DNA from 4 places in the Aquabacterium sp. A08 genome. Region 2 is predicted to be linked to each of the others. Evidence: predicted binding sites of a transcription regulator. Region 2 holds the regulator's gene; each other region holds the start of a gene.

What was found. Region 2 encodes sigma-54, which starts transcription at its own class of promoters, with help from an activator protein. Its sites were predicted from a motif close to TGGCANGNAANCTGCTTT; they were not measured.
Region 1: a site for sigma-54 is predicted at 1,314-1,331, ahead of glnT (type III glutamate--ammonia ligase). Genes of this name have one in related genera too.
Region 3: a site for sigma-54 is predicted at 1,932-1,949, ahead of pedF (cytochrome c-550 PedF). Genes of this name have one in related genera too.
Region 4: a site for sigma-54 is predicted at 1,978-1,995, ahead of HA630_RS21635 (PQQ-dependent catabolism-associated beta-propeller protein). Genes of this name have one in related genera too.

Annotation. Positions count from the first base shown of each region.
Region 1 covers NZ_JAAQQT010000594.1:55,522-59,170, reverse strand. The annotation lists gene HA630_RS08375 (electron transfer flavoprotein subunit alpha/FixB family protein) at 1-41, shown strand, start outside; gene HA630_RS08370 (HutD family protein) at 38-619, shown strand; gene HA630_RS08365 (XRE family transcriptional regulator) at 647-1,249, opposite strand; gene glnT (type III glutamate--ammonia ligase) at 1,473-2,819, shown strand; gene HA630_RS08355 (class II glutamine amidotransferase) at 2,831-3,649, shown strand, end outside.
Region 2 covers NZ_JAAQQT010000692.1:42,794-46,442, reverse strand. The annotation lists gene lptA (lipopolysaccharide transport periplasmic protein LptA) at 1-391, shown strand, start outside; gene lptB (LPS export ABC transporter ATP-binding protein) at 388-1,149, shown strand; gene rpoN (RNA polymerase factor sigma-54) at 1,160-2,761, shown strand; gene HA630_RS19785 (class I SAM-dependent RNA methyltransferase) at 2,814-3,649, shown strand, end outside.
Region 3 covers NZ_JAAQQT010000584.1:25,125-28,773, forward strand. The annotation lists gene HA630_RS07545 (sigma-54-dependent Fis family transcriptional regulator) at 1-1,565, opposite strand, end outside; gene pedF (cytochrome c-550 PedF) at 1,985-2,476, shown strand; gene HA630_RS07555 (ABC transporter substrate-binding protein) at 2,550-3,446, shown strand; partial or broken gene HA630_RS07560 (hypothetical protein) at 3,462-3,649, opposite strand, start outside.
Region 4 covers NZ_JAAQQT010000705.1:12,658-16,306, forward strand. The annotation lists gene HA630_RS21620 (recombination-associated protein RdgC) at 1-66, shown strand, start outside; gene HA630_RS21625 (ABC transporter ATP-binding protein) at 98-886, opposite strand; gene HA630_RS21630 (tripartite tricarboxylate transporter substrate binding protein) at 883-1,905, opposite strand; gene HA630_RS21635 (PQQ-dependent catabolism-associated beta-propeller protein) at 2,053-3,063, shown strand; gene HA630_RS22525 (branched-chain amino acid ABC transporter substrate-binding protein) at 3,060-3,649, shown strand, end outside.

The DNA of each region.
Region 1 (3,649 bases), on a different contig from region 2:
TGACCGCCGGCCTGCCGGCTGCCCCCACGGGGGCCGCATGAGCGTGGGCCCCGCCCCCTGGCGGCGTTTTGCCATCGAGGACCTGCCGCGCGAACCCTGGCGCAACGGCGCGGGCTGGACCCGCACCGTGGCCAGCCACAGCGAGCAGGACACCTTGTGCTGGCGCGTCAGCGTGGCCGACATCGGCGCCGCCGGGCCGTTTTCCGTGTTCGACGGCCTGGACCGCACCGCGGTCATGGTCTGCGGCGCCGGCCTGCGGCTGGCGGGCGAAGGCCAGGCCTGGCACTTTGAAGGCCCTGGCGCCTACGCCCAGTTCCCGGGCGAACTGGCACTGGCCTGCGACGCCCCGCGCGTGCCCACCCAGCTCTGGAACGTGATGGTGCGCCGTGGCCGGGCCCAGGCCGACCTGCTCATCGCCGAGGGCGACACGGTGGCACTGCCCCAAGCGCCCGACGTGCTGGCGCTGGTGCTGCGCGGCCACTTCCAGACCCACGGGGCCGACACCGGGTCGCTGACCCTGGGCACCGGCGAAGTCCTGCACCTGCACGGCCCGCTCGCCCCCACCCGACTCTTCCCCACCGGGCCCGACGGCCTGCTGCTCGTCACCGCCCTGCGCTGAGGCGCCGGGCCCCTCGGTGCCCTGGCTTCATTCCGCGCTGCGCGGGTAGACGATGAAGGACAGGAACTTGATCGGGCACTTCACCAGCTTTTCCGGCCCGTGCGCCACCTCCCCCTGAAACGTCAGCGCATCGCCCGGCTCCAGCAGGTAGGTGTCGTGGCCACAGCGGTACTCCAGCTGGCCCTCCAGCATGTACAGCAGCTCCGTGCCCGGGTGCTGGAAGGTGGGGTAGTGCTCCGAATCGTCGTCCATGGTGATCAGAAAGGGCTCGAACAACTTGATCGGGCCCTGGTCGTAGGCCAGCAGCTGGTAGGTGTGCCCGCTTTTGGTGCCGCGGCGCACCACTTCCATGCCCGCGCCCTTTTTGATGTGCTGGGCGGTGTTGACCGACACGTCGTACTTGCTGAACAGCATGGACATGGACACCCCGAGCGCGCGCGCGATGCGCGCCAAGGTGTCCATGCCGGCCGAGGTCTGGCCGTTCTCGATCTTGGACAGCATGCCCCGGCTGATGCTGGCCTGCTCCGACACCTGCGCGATCGTCAGCCCGTGGCGCTGGCGCAGTTCCTTGATGGCGGAACCGACCGCTTCCTCCAGCGAAACGGCGGGTTTTTCAGCGGTTTTGTTCATCGGCCTCTCCTTGACGGTCGTTCCAAAAAGTGTAGGCGCTCGGCACCCACGAAATATTCACATCAGGCACAAATGTTGCATTACAAGAAACATCGACAGCGGTCATGCACCAATGCCGACACCTGGTCCCCCGATCGTTCGCCGCCCCCATGCCTCACACAGGAGCTCAGCCTTGAACACACTTGCCACCCCTTTCGCCAACCCCTTCGACCCGGGGGCCCTGGTGCCCCCCAAGCGCTTTGAGCGCGTGGAAGACGCCCAAAGCTACCTCAAATCCCAGGGCGTGGCCTATGTGCTGGCCCAGTTCGTGGACATCCACGGCGTGGCCAAGGCCAAGTCGGTGCCGGTGGACCATTTGAACACCGTCATGACCGATGGCGCGGGCTTCGCCGGCTTTGCCATCTGCGGCGTGGGCATCGAGCCACACGGCCCCGACTTCATGGCCGTGGGCGACCTGTCCACCGTTTCGCTGGTGCCCTGGCAACCCGGGCTGGCGCGCATCGTCTGCGAAGGCCACGTCGAGGGCGAGCCCTGGGCCTACGACAGCCGCGTGGTGCTGAAAAAGCAAGTGGCGCGCCTGGCCGAACAGGGCCTGACCATGTTCACCGGCCTGGAACCCGAGTTCTCGCTGCTGCGCCGCCACGCCGACGGCAGCATCGTGCCCCACGACGCCAGCGACACCCTGGCCAAGCCCTGCTACGACTACAAGGGCCTGTCGCGTACCCGGGTGTTTCTGGAAAAGCTCTCCGACGCCATGCGCGCCACCGGCATCGACGTCTACCAGATCGACCACGAGGACGCCAACGGCCAGTTCGAACTGAACTACACCTACGCCGACTGCCTGACCTCCTGCGACCACTTCGTCTTCTTCAAGATGGCCGCCAGCGAGATCGCCAACGAACTCGGCCTGATCTGCTCCTTCATGCCCAAGCCCTTCGCCAACCGGCCGGGCAACGGCATGCACATGCACCTGTCCATCGGCGACGGCCAGCGCAACCTGTTCCAGGACAAGGCCGACCCGAACGGGCTGGAACTCTCGCCCATGGCCTACCAGTTCATGGCCGGCCTGCTGCACCACGCACCGGCACTGACCGCCCTGTGCGCACCCACCGTCAACTCCTACAAGCGCCTGGTGGTGGGCCGTTCGCTGACCGGCGCCACCTGGGCCCCGGCCTACATCAGCTACGGCGACAACAACCGCTCGACCATGGTGCGCATCCCCAAGGGCCGGCTGGAACTGCGCCTGCCCGACGGCGCCTGCAACCCCTACCTGGCCACGGCCGCCGTCATCGCCGCGGGCATGGACGGCATCGCCAAGGGCATGGACCCGGGCGTGCCGCGCAACGTCAACCTGTACGAGTGGAGCGAGGCGCAACTGGCCGAAGCCGGCATCGGCCTGCTGCCGCAGAACCTGAACGCCGCGCTCGACGCGCTGGAGGCCGACACCGTCATCCGCGAGGCGCTTGGGCCGGTCACGGGCGAGTTCCTCAAACACAAGCGCATGGAGTGGATCGAGTACATGCGCCACGTCTCCGAGTGGGAAGTCAAGCAATACCTGGAATTTTTCTGAAGGAAGCAACCATGTGTGGAATTGTGGGTTTGTTGTTGAAAAAGCCGGCGCTGTACAGCCGCCTGGGCGAATTGATGGTGCCGATGCTGATCGGCATGACCGAGCGCGGCCCGGACTCGGCCGGCATGGCCGTGTTCGGCCAGCCCTTGCCGGAAGGCCAGCGCAAGATCAGCGTCTATTCGGGCCTGACCGAAGCCGGCGCCGCCTACGACTGGATAGGCCTGGCCGATGCCCTGAACGCGGCCCTGGGCGTGCACGCCCACGTCGTGGCCAAGGGCAACCACGCCGTGTTCACTTTTGACGGCCCGGCCGAACCGGTCCAGGCCTTTGTGCAAGCGCAGGACGCCAAGCTGCACCTGCTGTCCACCGGCCGCGGCATCGAGCTGTACAAGGACATCGGCACCCCGGCCGAGGTGGCGCAGCGCTACGACTTCGGCGCGCTCACCGGCAGCCACCTGGTGGGCCACACCCGCATGGCCACCGAATCGGCCGTCACGCCCGACCGCGCCCACCCCTTCACCGCCGGCGAGGACTTCTGCCTGGTGCACAACGGCTCGCTGTCCAACCCCAACGGCATCCGCCGCATGCTGGAGCCGCGCGGCATCCGCTTCGAGACCGACAACGACACCGAGGCCGCCTGCCGCTTCCTGGAGTGGCGCCTGCGCGAGGGCGACACCCTGCACGCGGCGCTGCAAAAGGGCTTCGAGGCGCTGGACGGCTTCTTCACCTTCCTCATGGGCACGCCGACCGAGCTGGCCCTGATCCGCGACCCCTTCGCCTGCAAGCCGGCGGTGGTGGCCGAAACCGACGACTACGTCGCCATCGCCTCC
Region 2 (3,649 bases):
GAACAACCAGTTCAGCACCGTGCTGGGACGCGAGGGCCAGCGCGCCTTCTTCCGCCAGAAGCGCGAGGGGCTGGAGGAGTTCATCGAGGGCGAAGCGCTGCGCATCGACTACGACAGCCAGGCCGACACGGTGAAGTTCATCGGCCAGGCGGTGCTGCGCCGCTACCGCGGCGCCACCCTGAGCGACCAGACCAGCGGCGGCACCATCGTCTACGACAACCGCACCGAGGTGTTCACGGTGGACGCCGGCGGCGCCAGCCGCTCGCCCGACAACCCCGGTGGCCGGGTGCGCGCCATGCTGACGCCCAACCCCGCCGCCGGCAACGCCGACGCGGCCGGCACACCGCCCCCCCGACTGCAACCCAGCCCGCGCCTGGAGTCCCGCCCGTGACCGGGGCCGCCGCCCCCGCCAGCCAGCTGCAGGTGCGCGGGCTGCAGAAAAGCTATGGCCGCCGTCCGGTGGTCAAAGACGTCTCGCTCACCGTGCACAGCGGCGAGGTGGTCGGCCTGCTCGGCCCCAACGGCGCCGGCAAAACCACCTCGTTCTACATGATCGTCGGCCTGGTGCGCGTCGACGCGGGCGACATTTCCCTCGACGGCCAGTCCATCCAGGGCCTGCCCATCCACCGCCGCGCGCGCATGGGCCTGGGCTACCTGCCGCAGGAGGCCTCCATCTTCCGCAAGCTGACGGTGGAGCAGAACGTGCGCGCCGTGCTGGAGCTGCAGACCGACGCCGCTGGCCGCCCGTTGCCCAAGGCCGAGATCGAGCAGCGCCTGACCGGCCTGCTGGAAGACCTGCACGTGCAGCACCTGCGCCACTCGCCGGCGCCGGCCCTGTCGGGCGGCGAACGGCGCCGGGTGGAAATCGCCCGGGCGCTGGCCACCAACCCGCGCTTCGTGCTGCTGGACGAACCCTTCGCCGGCATCGACCCGATCGCCGTCATCGAGATCCAGCGCATCATCGGCTTCCTAAAGTCGCGCGGCATCGGCGTGCTCATCACCGACCACAACGTGCGCGAAACGCTGGGCATCTGCGACCACGCCTTCATCATCAGCGACGGGCGGGTGCTGGCCCAGGGCACCCCGGCCGAGATCGTGGAGAACGCCGACGTGCGCCGGGTTTACCTCGGCGAGCACTTCCGCATGTGAGGCCGGGCGCATGAAGCAAGGCCTGTCCCTCCGCGTTTCGCAGCACCTGGCGCTGACGCCACAGCTGCAACAGTCGATCCGGCTGCTGCAGCTGAGCACGCTCGAAATGGCGCAGGAGGTCGAGCAGATGCTCGACGAGAACCCGTTCCTGGAGCGCGAACAGGAAGCCGCCGAGCGCGAGGACTTTGGCCTGGACCAGGCCGACGCGCCGGTGAGCCTGGGCGACCAGGTGAGCGAGTGGGCCACCGAGCCTGCCGCCCCCGCCCCGCGCGAACGCAGCGCCGACGCCCCCGGCGACGGCAACGACACCAGCCCAGCCGCGGAAGGCGGCGGCGAGGACAGCGCCCCGGTCGAACATAGCTGGGACGGCGACGGCACCGTGGAGCTGCGCGCCGACGACAGCGAATGGGGCGGCGACGCCCCGCCGCGCAACGGCGCGGCCGACGACGACACCGCCAGCGCCGCCGACCTGGCCAGCGAACACGTCAGCCTGGCCGCCCACCTGCACCAGCAGGCCCTGGCGCTGCGCCTGAACGACGACGAGCGCGCCGCGCTGTACTTCCTGATCGAGTCGCTCAACGACGACGGCTACCTGGCCGACCCCCTGCCCGAACTGGCCGAGGCCATCCTGGCGCAGGAAGAACAGGCCCGCGGCCGCGCCCTGTACGGCGACGAACGGCTGGCCCGCGCCGAAGAACTGCAACAGCTGCTGCACACCGTGCTGCACTGGCTGCAGCACATGGAGCCGGCCGGCGTGGGCGCGCGCCACCTGGCCGAATGCCTGACGCTGCAAATCCTGGAGCTGCGCAACAGCCCCGAGGCCCGCGCCGCCCTGGCCCTCTGCGAACAGCCGCTGGAGCTGATGGCCAAGCGCGACGTCAAGCGCCTGGCCACCCTGTGCGGCTGCACGGACGAGGTGGTCAAGGCCGCGCTCGCGCTGATCGCCCGGCTCGAACCCAAACCCGGCCGGCGTTTTGCCAACGTGGAGCGCAACGTGGTGGTGCCCGACGTCATCGTCACGCCCCAAGGCCGCGGCTTCAAGGTGCAGCTCAACCCCGAGGTGATGCCGCGCCTGCGCGTGCAGGACGTCTACGCCAACGCCATGCGCGGCCACAAGGGCGACAGCGCCCAGGGCATGCAGCAGCGGCTGCAGGAGGCGCGCTGGTTCATCAAGAACATCCAGCAGCGCTTCGACACCATCCTGCGCGTGGCCAGCGCCATCGTCGAACGCCAGCGCAGCTTCTTTTTGCACGGCGAACTGGCCATGCGCCCGCTGGTGCTGCGCGAGATCGCCGACGAACTCGGGCTGCACGAATCCACCATCAGCCGCGTGACCACCGCCAAGTACATGGCCACGCCCTTCGGCACCTTCGAGCTGAAGTACTTCTTCGGCTCGGCGCTGGGCACCGAAACCGGCGGCAACGCGTCGAGCACCGCGGTGCGCGCGCTGATCAAGCAGTTCGTGGCCGGCGAGGACGCCAAAAAGCCGCTGAGCGACAACCAGATTTCCGACATGCTCAAGGAACAAGGCATCGAGTGCGCGCGCCGCACCGTGGCCAAGTACCGCGAGTCGCTGCGCATCGCGCCGGCCAACCTGCGCAAGGCCCTGTGACCCCCGGGCGCGCCGCCCCGCCGACGCGCCCCCACCGACCCGAAAGTTCGCCATGAACGCCCTCACCCTGTTCCTGCCCTGCGCCGCCGGCGTGGAAACCTACCTGGCCGACGAGGTGCAACGCATCACCGGCGTGCCCGCGGGCGAGTTGCGCGTCGGCCGCGCCGGCGTGGAACTCGCCGGCAGCTGGCGCCAGGCGCAGCAGCTCAACCTGCACAGCCGCCTGGCCCAGCGCGTGCTGGTGCGCCTGGCGCGCCAGCCCTACCGCAGCGAACAAGACGTGTACGGCGCCGCCGCCGGCGTGGCCTGGGAAATCTGGTTCACCCCGCAGCGCACCCTCAAGGTCGAGATCACCGCCCAGCACAGCCCGCTGAAAAGCCTGAACTTCGCCGCGCTGCGCGTCAAAGACGCGATTTGCGACCGACTGCGCGACAAACGCGGCGAGCGCCCCAGCGTGGACACCGCCCGGCCCGACGTGCGCGTGTTCGCCCACCTGACGCACGAGGACGTGTCGGTGTACATCGACACCTCGGGCGAACCGCTGTTCAAGCGCGGCTGGCGCGAGGACAAGGGCGACGCGCCGCTGAAGGAAACCCTGGCCGCCGCCATGATCGCCGCCACCGGCTGGACCGGCTGGGACGAACAAGGCCGCCCGGTGCCGCTGTACGACCCCTGCTGCGGCAGCGGCACGGTGCTGATCGAGGCCGCGCAGGTGGCGCTCAACCTGGCGCCCGGCCGGCTGCGCCGCTTCGCCTTCGAGAAACTGCTGCCGCACCAGCCCCACGTCTGGCAGGCGCTCAAACAGGAAGCGCAAGCCGCCGAGCGGCCGCTGCCGCCCGGCACCGCGCCCTTCATCTTCGGCAGCGACGTCGCCTTCCGCATGGTGGA
Region 3 (3,649 bases), on a different contig from region 2:
TTGAGGCGGTAGTACAGGTCTTCGCGGAACTGGCCGCGTGCGATCAGTTCTTTGAGGTTGCGGTTCGTGGCGCAGATGATGGTCAGGTCGACCTCGTACTCCTTGTTGGAGCCGAGCGGGTTGACGCGGCGCTCCTGCAGCACGCGCAGCAGCCGCGCCTGCAACTGGGTCGGCATGTCGCCGATTTCGTCGAGGAACAGCGTGCCGCCGTTGGCCTGCTGGATCTTGCCCAGCGAGCCCTTGCGCCGGGCGCCGGTGAAGGCGCCCTCCTCGTAGCCGAACAGCTCCGACTCGATCAGGGTTTCCGGGATCGAGGCGCAGTTCACCGACACGAACGGCCGCTCCGCGCGTTCGCTGTCGTTGTGGATGGCCTGGGCCAGGATGTCTTTGCCAGTGCCGGTTTCGCCCAGGATCATGATCGGGATGTCGCGCCCCTGCACCAGCTGCAGCTTGCGCAGCACGGCCGACACCTGGGGGTCGCCGGTGTCCAAGTAGTGCAGGCCCGACAGTCCGGCGCGGGCCGCCAGCCGGCCCACCGGGGTCGAGGGCACAGACGTCGCCGCCCCGACCACGCCAGGCTTTTCCCAGCGCCGCGGGGTGCCGCGCACCTCTTCCACCTCGGACACCGGCGGGGCCGCCACCGCGGGCATGGCGGGCATCAGCCACTGGTTCACCTGGCGCAGGCGCGCCTGGCACCACACCGACACGCCATTGTGCAGGCACAGCAACACCGGTTTGCCGGCGGAGCCGCGCAGGCGGTCGAAAAACTGCGAGATCGCTTGGCCGAACAACGAGGAAAAGGTGTGCGCCCGCAGGCTGTTGACCGAATGCCCCAGCTGGAACTGCGCGCTGCGGTTGGCCGACAGAAAACGGCCGTCCTGGCTGAACACCACGATGCCTTCGACCAGGGTGCCCAGGAACTCGGGCCGCGAGTGGAAATGGATGCGCACCGCGTCGGGGAACACGTTGCCGAACATCTGGTTCTCGATCATCTGCGCCGACATGCGCACCAGCGCCATGGTGTGGTGGTGGTAGCTGCGCTCGTCGCCGGTCACGTCCAGCGCCCCCACCACCTTGCCGTGCGGATCGAAAATGGGCGTGCAGGAACAGGCCAGGAACTGGTTGGCGAACAGGTAGTGGTCGCGCCCGTGGACGACGATGGGTTGCTCTTCGGCCAGCGCGGTGCCCACTGCGTTGGTGCCTTTGCTCTTTTCCGACCAGTCCACCCCCGGCATCAGCGCCACCTGGGCGGCCTTCTCCAGAAAGTCGCTGTCGCCCAGCGAATGCAGGATCAGCCCGCTGCTATCGGTCAGCGCCACCATGCTGTGGGTGTTGGCGATCTGCTCGTACAGGGTCTCCATCACCGGCGCGGCGTGCTGGTACAAAAAGCGGTTGGCCTCCAGCGCCTCGTGAAAAGCGGTCTTGGGCAGTCCGCTGAAGTCGGGGCGGTCGGTCGTGTCCAGCCCGAAACCGCGGCTGCGCAGGTGGGCTTCGCCTATCACCGCCTGGTGTTTCGGGTTGCTGGGCAGGTACGCCACCCCACCCGGACCGGGGTCGGCCAGCATCTGGGACTGCGTCGAAGGCATGTGATCGTCTCCTGTGGGCCCGGGCAACCACCCCCAGTCGCCGGCCACTGCTGCATCGAATCCGCCATCGGGGGCTGTGGCCCCGCCACGTGGCGGTTCGTTGGTGTCGTTTACATGCGTCATATTGTCGTTTTGTTCGTGTGGGCGAACAAGCCATGCAAAGACTTCGCCAGTGCAGGAAAACCCTCGATTTCGCGCAATTGCCCCCGCCTGGTACACCCACCCCCACCGACACCGTGCCCGGCGGCCCCAAAGTGTTCCACATTGCAACATCGCGTTGCCTGCCGGAGCACCGGCGTGACACTGCCGGGCGCAAAGCGGCCGGTGCCCAGGGGTCGGCGGCGGTGGCACGCATATTGCCGTGTCCCTGGCCATACCAAACCAGGAGACCTCCGACCATGCAAACCACACGCACCTTCCGCCCCGCCCTGCGCCGCGCCGCCACCGCACTGACCCTGGCCCTGGCCGCCAGCGGGGTGTGGGCCCACGGCGACGTCGTGCCCCAAGCCGTGGACACCAGCAGCCTGCCGCAACTGGGCCCCAAGTGGCTGGAAAGCAACCCCTACAGCAGCGGCCCCGCGCAGAAAGAGGCGCTGCGCATCGGCACCTCGGCCTACAACCAGAACTGCGCCCGCTGCCACGGGCTGGAGGCGATCTCGGGTGGCATCGCGCCGGACCTGCGCAAGTTCGACGCCGATTGCACCGACCTGGCCGACGCCGCCAAGAAGGACGCCTGCTTCAAGGAAATGGACGACTTCTACATGGCCACCGTGCGCCGGGGCCGCACCCGCGACGGCCGCGTCTACATGCCCCCGTTTGAAGGCACACTGAGCCAGGAAGCGATCTGGGCCATCCGGACCTACCTGGAAACCCGCCGCACCAACGAATGACCCCCCGGGGCTTCAGGCCCCTGGGCGCCACCACAGGCGCCCGCGCATTGCCACAACGACAAAGGAGACACGCATGACCCGCCCCCCCCTGTTCGACGCGCCCCCTCACACCGCCCTGTCGCGCCGCCGCCTGCTGGCTGCCGTGCCCGCGGCCCTGGCCACCGGCTGGCTGCCGGCCCACGCCACCGAACTGCAGGACCTGGACAAGGTCCGCGCCAGCGGCACCCTGAAGGTGGCCGTTTACAAGGACAACGCCCCCTACTCCGGCGGCCCCGGCAACGACGTGCAAGGCCTGGACGTGAGCCTGGCGCGCGGCCTGGCGCGCGAACTCAACCTGCAGCTCAGCCTGCTGCCCTTCGACGCGGGCGAGAAGATGAACGACGACCTGCGCAACATGGTCTGGCGCGGGCACTACCTGGGCTACGGCCCGGCCGACGTGATGCTGCACGTGCCGGTGGACAAGTACCTGATGGCGCAAAACCGCCAGACGCTGATCTTCGCCCCCTACGCGCGCGAGGTGCTGACGGTGTTCCACCGGCTCGACCGGCTGTCGGGCATCCGCAGCGGCGACGACCTGCACAACCAGACCCTGGGCGCCGAGCGCGGCAGCGGTGCGGCCAGCATCCTCATGGGCTACCGCGGCGGCATGCTGCGCGACCAAGTGCGCATTTACCCCAGCGGCACCGAGGCGGCGCAAGCCGTGCTCCAGGGCGAGGTGACCGCCGCCTACGTGACCCGGGCCCAGGCCGAAGCGGCGATGTTTGCCGCGCGGGTGGACCGCACGCCCTACGGCCTGACCGAGCTGGGCCTGCCCGGCCTGGCCGACAACGGCTGGCCGATCGGCATGGCGGTCAAAAGCGAGCACAAGGCCCTGGCCCTGGCGCTGGAGGCCGCGTTGCAGCGCCTGCGCGACAAGGGCGAGCTGCTGGCCATGTTCCGCGAACACGGCCTGACCATGGTCGCCCCCTGAGTCATCCGGCGGGGCTCAGCCCCCGCCGCGCTGCATGTAGAGGTCGAAGCGCTTCATGAAGGTGAAGCGCGCCTCGGCCGTCAGGCCGTGAAAGTCGAAGCGCACCTCCAGCCGGGGCATGCGCATCAGGGCGATGACCCGGGGCGGCAGCACCGCCCAGCGCAGGTGCAGGCCGCCGTCCCCCAGCGTCACCCGGGCCTCGC
Region 4 (3,649 bases), on a different contig from region 2:
GCCACTGGCGAGCTGGGCGCCCTGATCAACGACCTGACCGTGGCGCTGGGCGGCGAATTGCTGTAAGCCGTGCCCTGCACGAACCCCGCTTAGGCCATCAAGGCTGGGCGGAGGGCCCCAGATCGGCCTGTGGTTCGGTGTGGCTCAGGAAGGCCGCCTCCAGATCGCTGGTGCCGGTGCGGGCCAGCAGCGCCGGCACCGGGCCGTCGAACCGCACCTGGCCCTGGTGCAACACCACCACCCGGTCGGCGTCGGCCACTTCGTCGACCAAATGGGTGGTCCACAGCACGGCCACCCCGGTGTCGCGGCGCAGGGCCTGGACGGCCTGGCGCAGTTGCTGGCGTGAGGCTGGGTCCAGCCCCACGGTGGCTTCGTCCATGAGCAGCACGCGGGGCCGGTGCAACATGGCGCGCACCAGTTCCACCTTGCGCCGGTTGCCGCCGGACAGGGCCCGCACCGGCTGACCCGCCTGCTCGGGCAGGCCCAAGGCCGCCAGCCCCTGCGCGATGCGCTCCTGCGCCACGGCCCGGGGCAGGCCGTGCAGATCGGTGTGGAACAGCAGGTTGGCGCGCACCGACAGGTCCAGGTCCAGCGCCATTTGCTGGAACACCACGCCCAGCCCGGCCAGGGCGCGGGGCGCGTCGCGGCGCAGGTCGTGGCCCAGCACCTGGATCTGGCCGGCGTCGGGCACGAACAGGCCGGTCAGCAGTTGCATGAGGGTGCTTTTGCCGGCGCCGTTGGGCCCGAGCAGGGCCACCAGTTCGCCGGCGTGCAGGCACAGGTCCACCCCGCGCAGGGCGGGTTTGCCACCGTAGGCCTTGGCCAGGCCTTGCGCCTGTAACACGGTGGGACGGTGGTCGAAGGCGGGGTCGGGCAGATTCGTCATGGCGCGGTGGCGGGCGCGGCCAGCAGTTTCATGCCTTGCAACAGGCGGCGTTCGTGGGCCTGTGCGTCGCGCAGGGCGGCCTGGTAGGCGGCGGGACCCAGGTAGGCGGGGTCTTGGTCGTAGCGGGCCAGTTCGGCCAGGTGGCGGGGGGTGAACATGGCGTGCTTGAAGGCGTCGTGCAGGGCGTTCAGTATGGCATGGGGGGTGCCGGCCGGCGCCGCCAGCCCCCAGGGAGAGTGGTACACCGCCGGCTCAAAGCCCAGTTCGCGCATGGTGGGCACCTGCGGCCAGCGCGGCATGCGGTGTTCGGCGAACACGGCCAGCAGGCGCAGCTTGCCCTGCTCCACCCAAGGGGCAAAGCCGGTGGAGTTCATGCCCGCCATGATGGTGCCGGACACCAAAGCGAGCATCTGGTCGGCGGTGCCTTTGTAGGGCACGTGGGTGTAGGCGATGCCCTGGGCCTTCAGCAAAGTCTCCATGGCCAGGTGCGGGGTGGAGCCCACGCCGGTGGACCCCAGGGTGAGCTGGCCGGGGTGGGCGCGCGCCCAGGCCAGCAGGTCGGCGACGTGGCGCCAGGGGCTGTCGGCCGCGACCAGAAGGCCAAAGGTGGTGCTGGAGACCTGCAGAATGGGGGCCAGGTCGGTCAAGGGGTCCCAGGGCACCGGGTTCATGAGGGCGAAGCGCAGCACGGTGACGGGCAACTGCCCGATGGTGTGGCCGTCCGGCGCCGCCGCTTTGAGCAAGGGCGCCACCAGCGTGCCGGCCGCCCCCGGGCGGTTGATGACCACCACCGGCTGGCCCAGGCGGGCGGCGGCCTCTTCGGCCAGGACGCGCACCGTCAGGTCGGTGCCGCCGCCGGGGGGCCAGGGCACGATGAGCTGGATGGGCCGTTGCGGCCAGGGTGCAGAGGGTGAAGGGGGGTTGGCACTGGCCCACCGCGGCAGCGCGGCGGCCAGGCCGGTGGCGCTGGCGCCGCGCAACCAGGCGCGCCGGGTCGGGGCCGAAGAATCGATGGGCAAGGCAGTCTCCGTGGGTCGCGGTCGTGTCGCCGCGTGTGCAACACCTGCAAGCAAATACCGCGCCCGTTTTTCAGGCACTGAAATTGCTAGAAACTCTGCACCGTGTGACACTCGCACACGGCGATGCCAGAACACAGGAGACCACGAATGACTTTGACACCCCCCCGCACCCCTGCCCGCCCGCGTGCCCTGCGCGCCACCGCGTTGGGCCTGGCCCTGGCCGCCCTGCTGGGCGCCGGCTGGTCCACGGCACAAGCGCAGTCGGTGTACGTGTCCAGCGAAAAAGACAACAAAATCGTCGTGTTCGATGCCGCCGGCAAACAGACCGGCACCATCGACGTGTGCCAGCGCCCGCGCCACCTGATGGCCAGCCGCGACCAGACCAAGCTGTACGTGTGCTGCGGCGACAGCAACCAGCTGGGGGTGGTGGACCTGGCCAGCGGCAAAATGGTGGACACCGTGCCGCTGGGCGACAGCCCCGAAATTTTCGACCTGAGCCCGGACGGCAAGGTGGCCTACGTGTCCATTGAGGACGAAAACGTGATGGCCGCCTACGACCTGGCCAGCAAAAAGCCGCTGTTCCAGGTGAAAACCGGCGGCGAACCGGAGGGCATTCTGGTCACCAAGGACGGCAAGTTCGCCTACGTCACGTCCGAAGAGGCCAACCTGGTCCACCTGGTGGACCTGACGGGCAAGAAGGTGGTCAAGGACATCAAGGTCGGCAACCGGCCACGCCGCTTCGCCCTGTCGCCCGACGGCAAGGAGCTGTGGGTGACGAACGAACTCAGCGCCAACGTCAGCGTGCTCGACACCGCCACCCACCAGGTCAAGGCCACGGTGGCCTTCAACATCCAGGGCCTGCGCCAGCCCGACATCACCCCGGTGGGCGTGGTGATGACGCGCGATGGCAAGACCGCCTGGGTCAGCCTGGGCAAGGCCAACCACGTGGCCGAGGTGGACGTGGCGACCAAGCAGGTGCGGCGCACCGTGCTGGCCGGCAAGCGCGCCTGGGGCCTGGGCCTGAGCCCGGACGAACGCACCCTGTACGTGACCAACGGCCTGTCGGACGACATGACCCTGGTGGACACGCAACAGGCCAAGGCCGTGCGCACCGTGGCCGCCGGCCGCGTGCCGCACACCCCGCTGGTGCTGAAATGACGCGCACGCCCCGCCGCTTGCATTGGGGCGCCTGGGGCGTGGGGGCGGCGCTGCTGGCCGGTGCCGTCGCGCCCGCTCTGGCGGTGAGCACCCACACGGTGGCGGTGGTGTCGCTCGACGACGACCCCCGCCACCTGCCGCGCCGGCTGGAGCGCCGCTACCCCGGCCACCCCGGCGGCACGCTGCTGGCCGCCGCCCAGTTGGGCGCCAGCGACGCCGAGGTGGGCCTGCGCGCCGCCGACCTGCAGCTGAAGGTGCGCGAGGCCACCGCCCGCAACGCCGACGACCTGCCCCGGGTGCTGCAGCAGCTCAAGGCCGACATGGTGGCCTACTGGGTGTTGGACCTGCCCGAAGCCCAGACCGTGCAGGCGGCCAAGGCCGCCGGCGGGGCCGCCCTGCTGTTCAACGCCAGCGCCAGTGCCGACGGTCTGCGCGGGGCGCAGTGTGGGGCCACCCTGTTCCACACCTACCCCAGCCAGCACATGCTGCAAGACGCGCTGGCCCAGTACCTGGCCGCGCGCAACTGGCGCAACGCCCTGGTGCTGCAGGGCCCGGACCCGGACGACGTGGCCATGGGCCAGTCGTG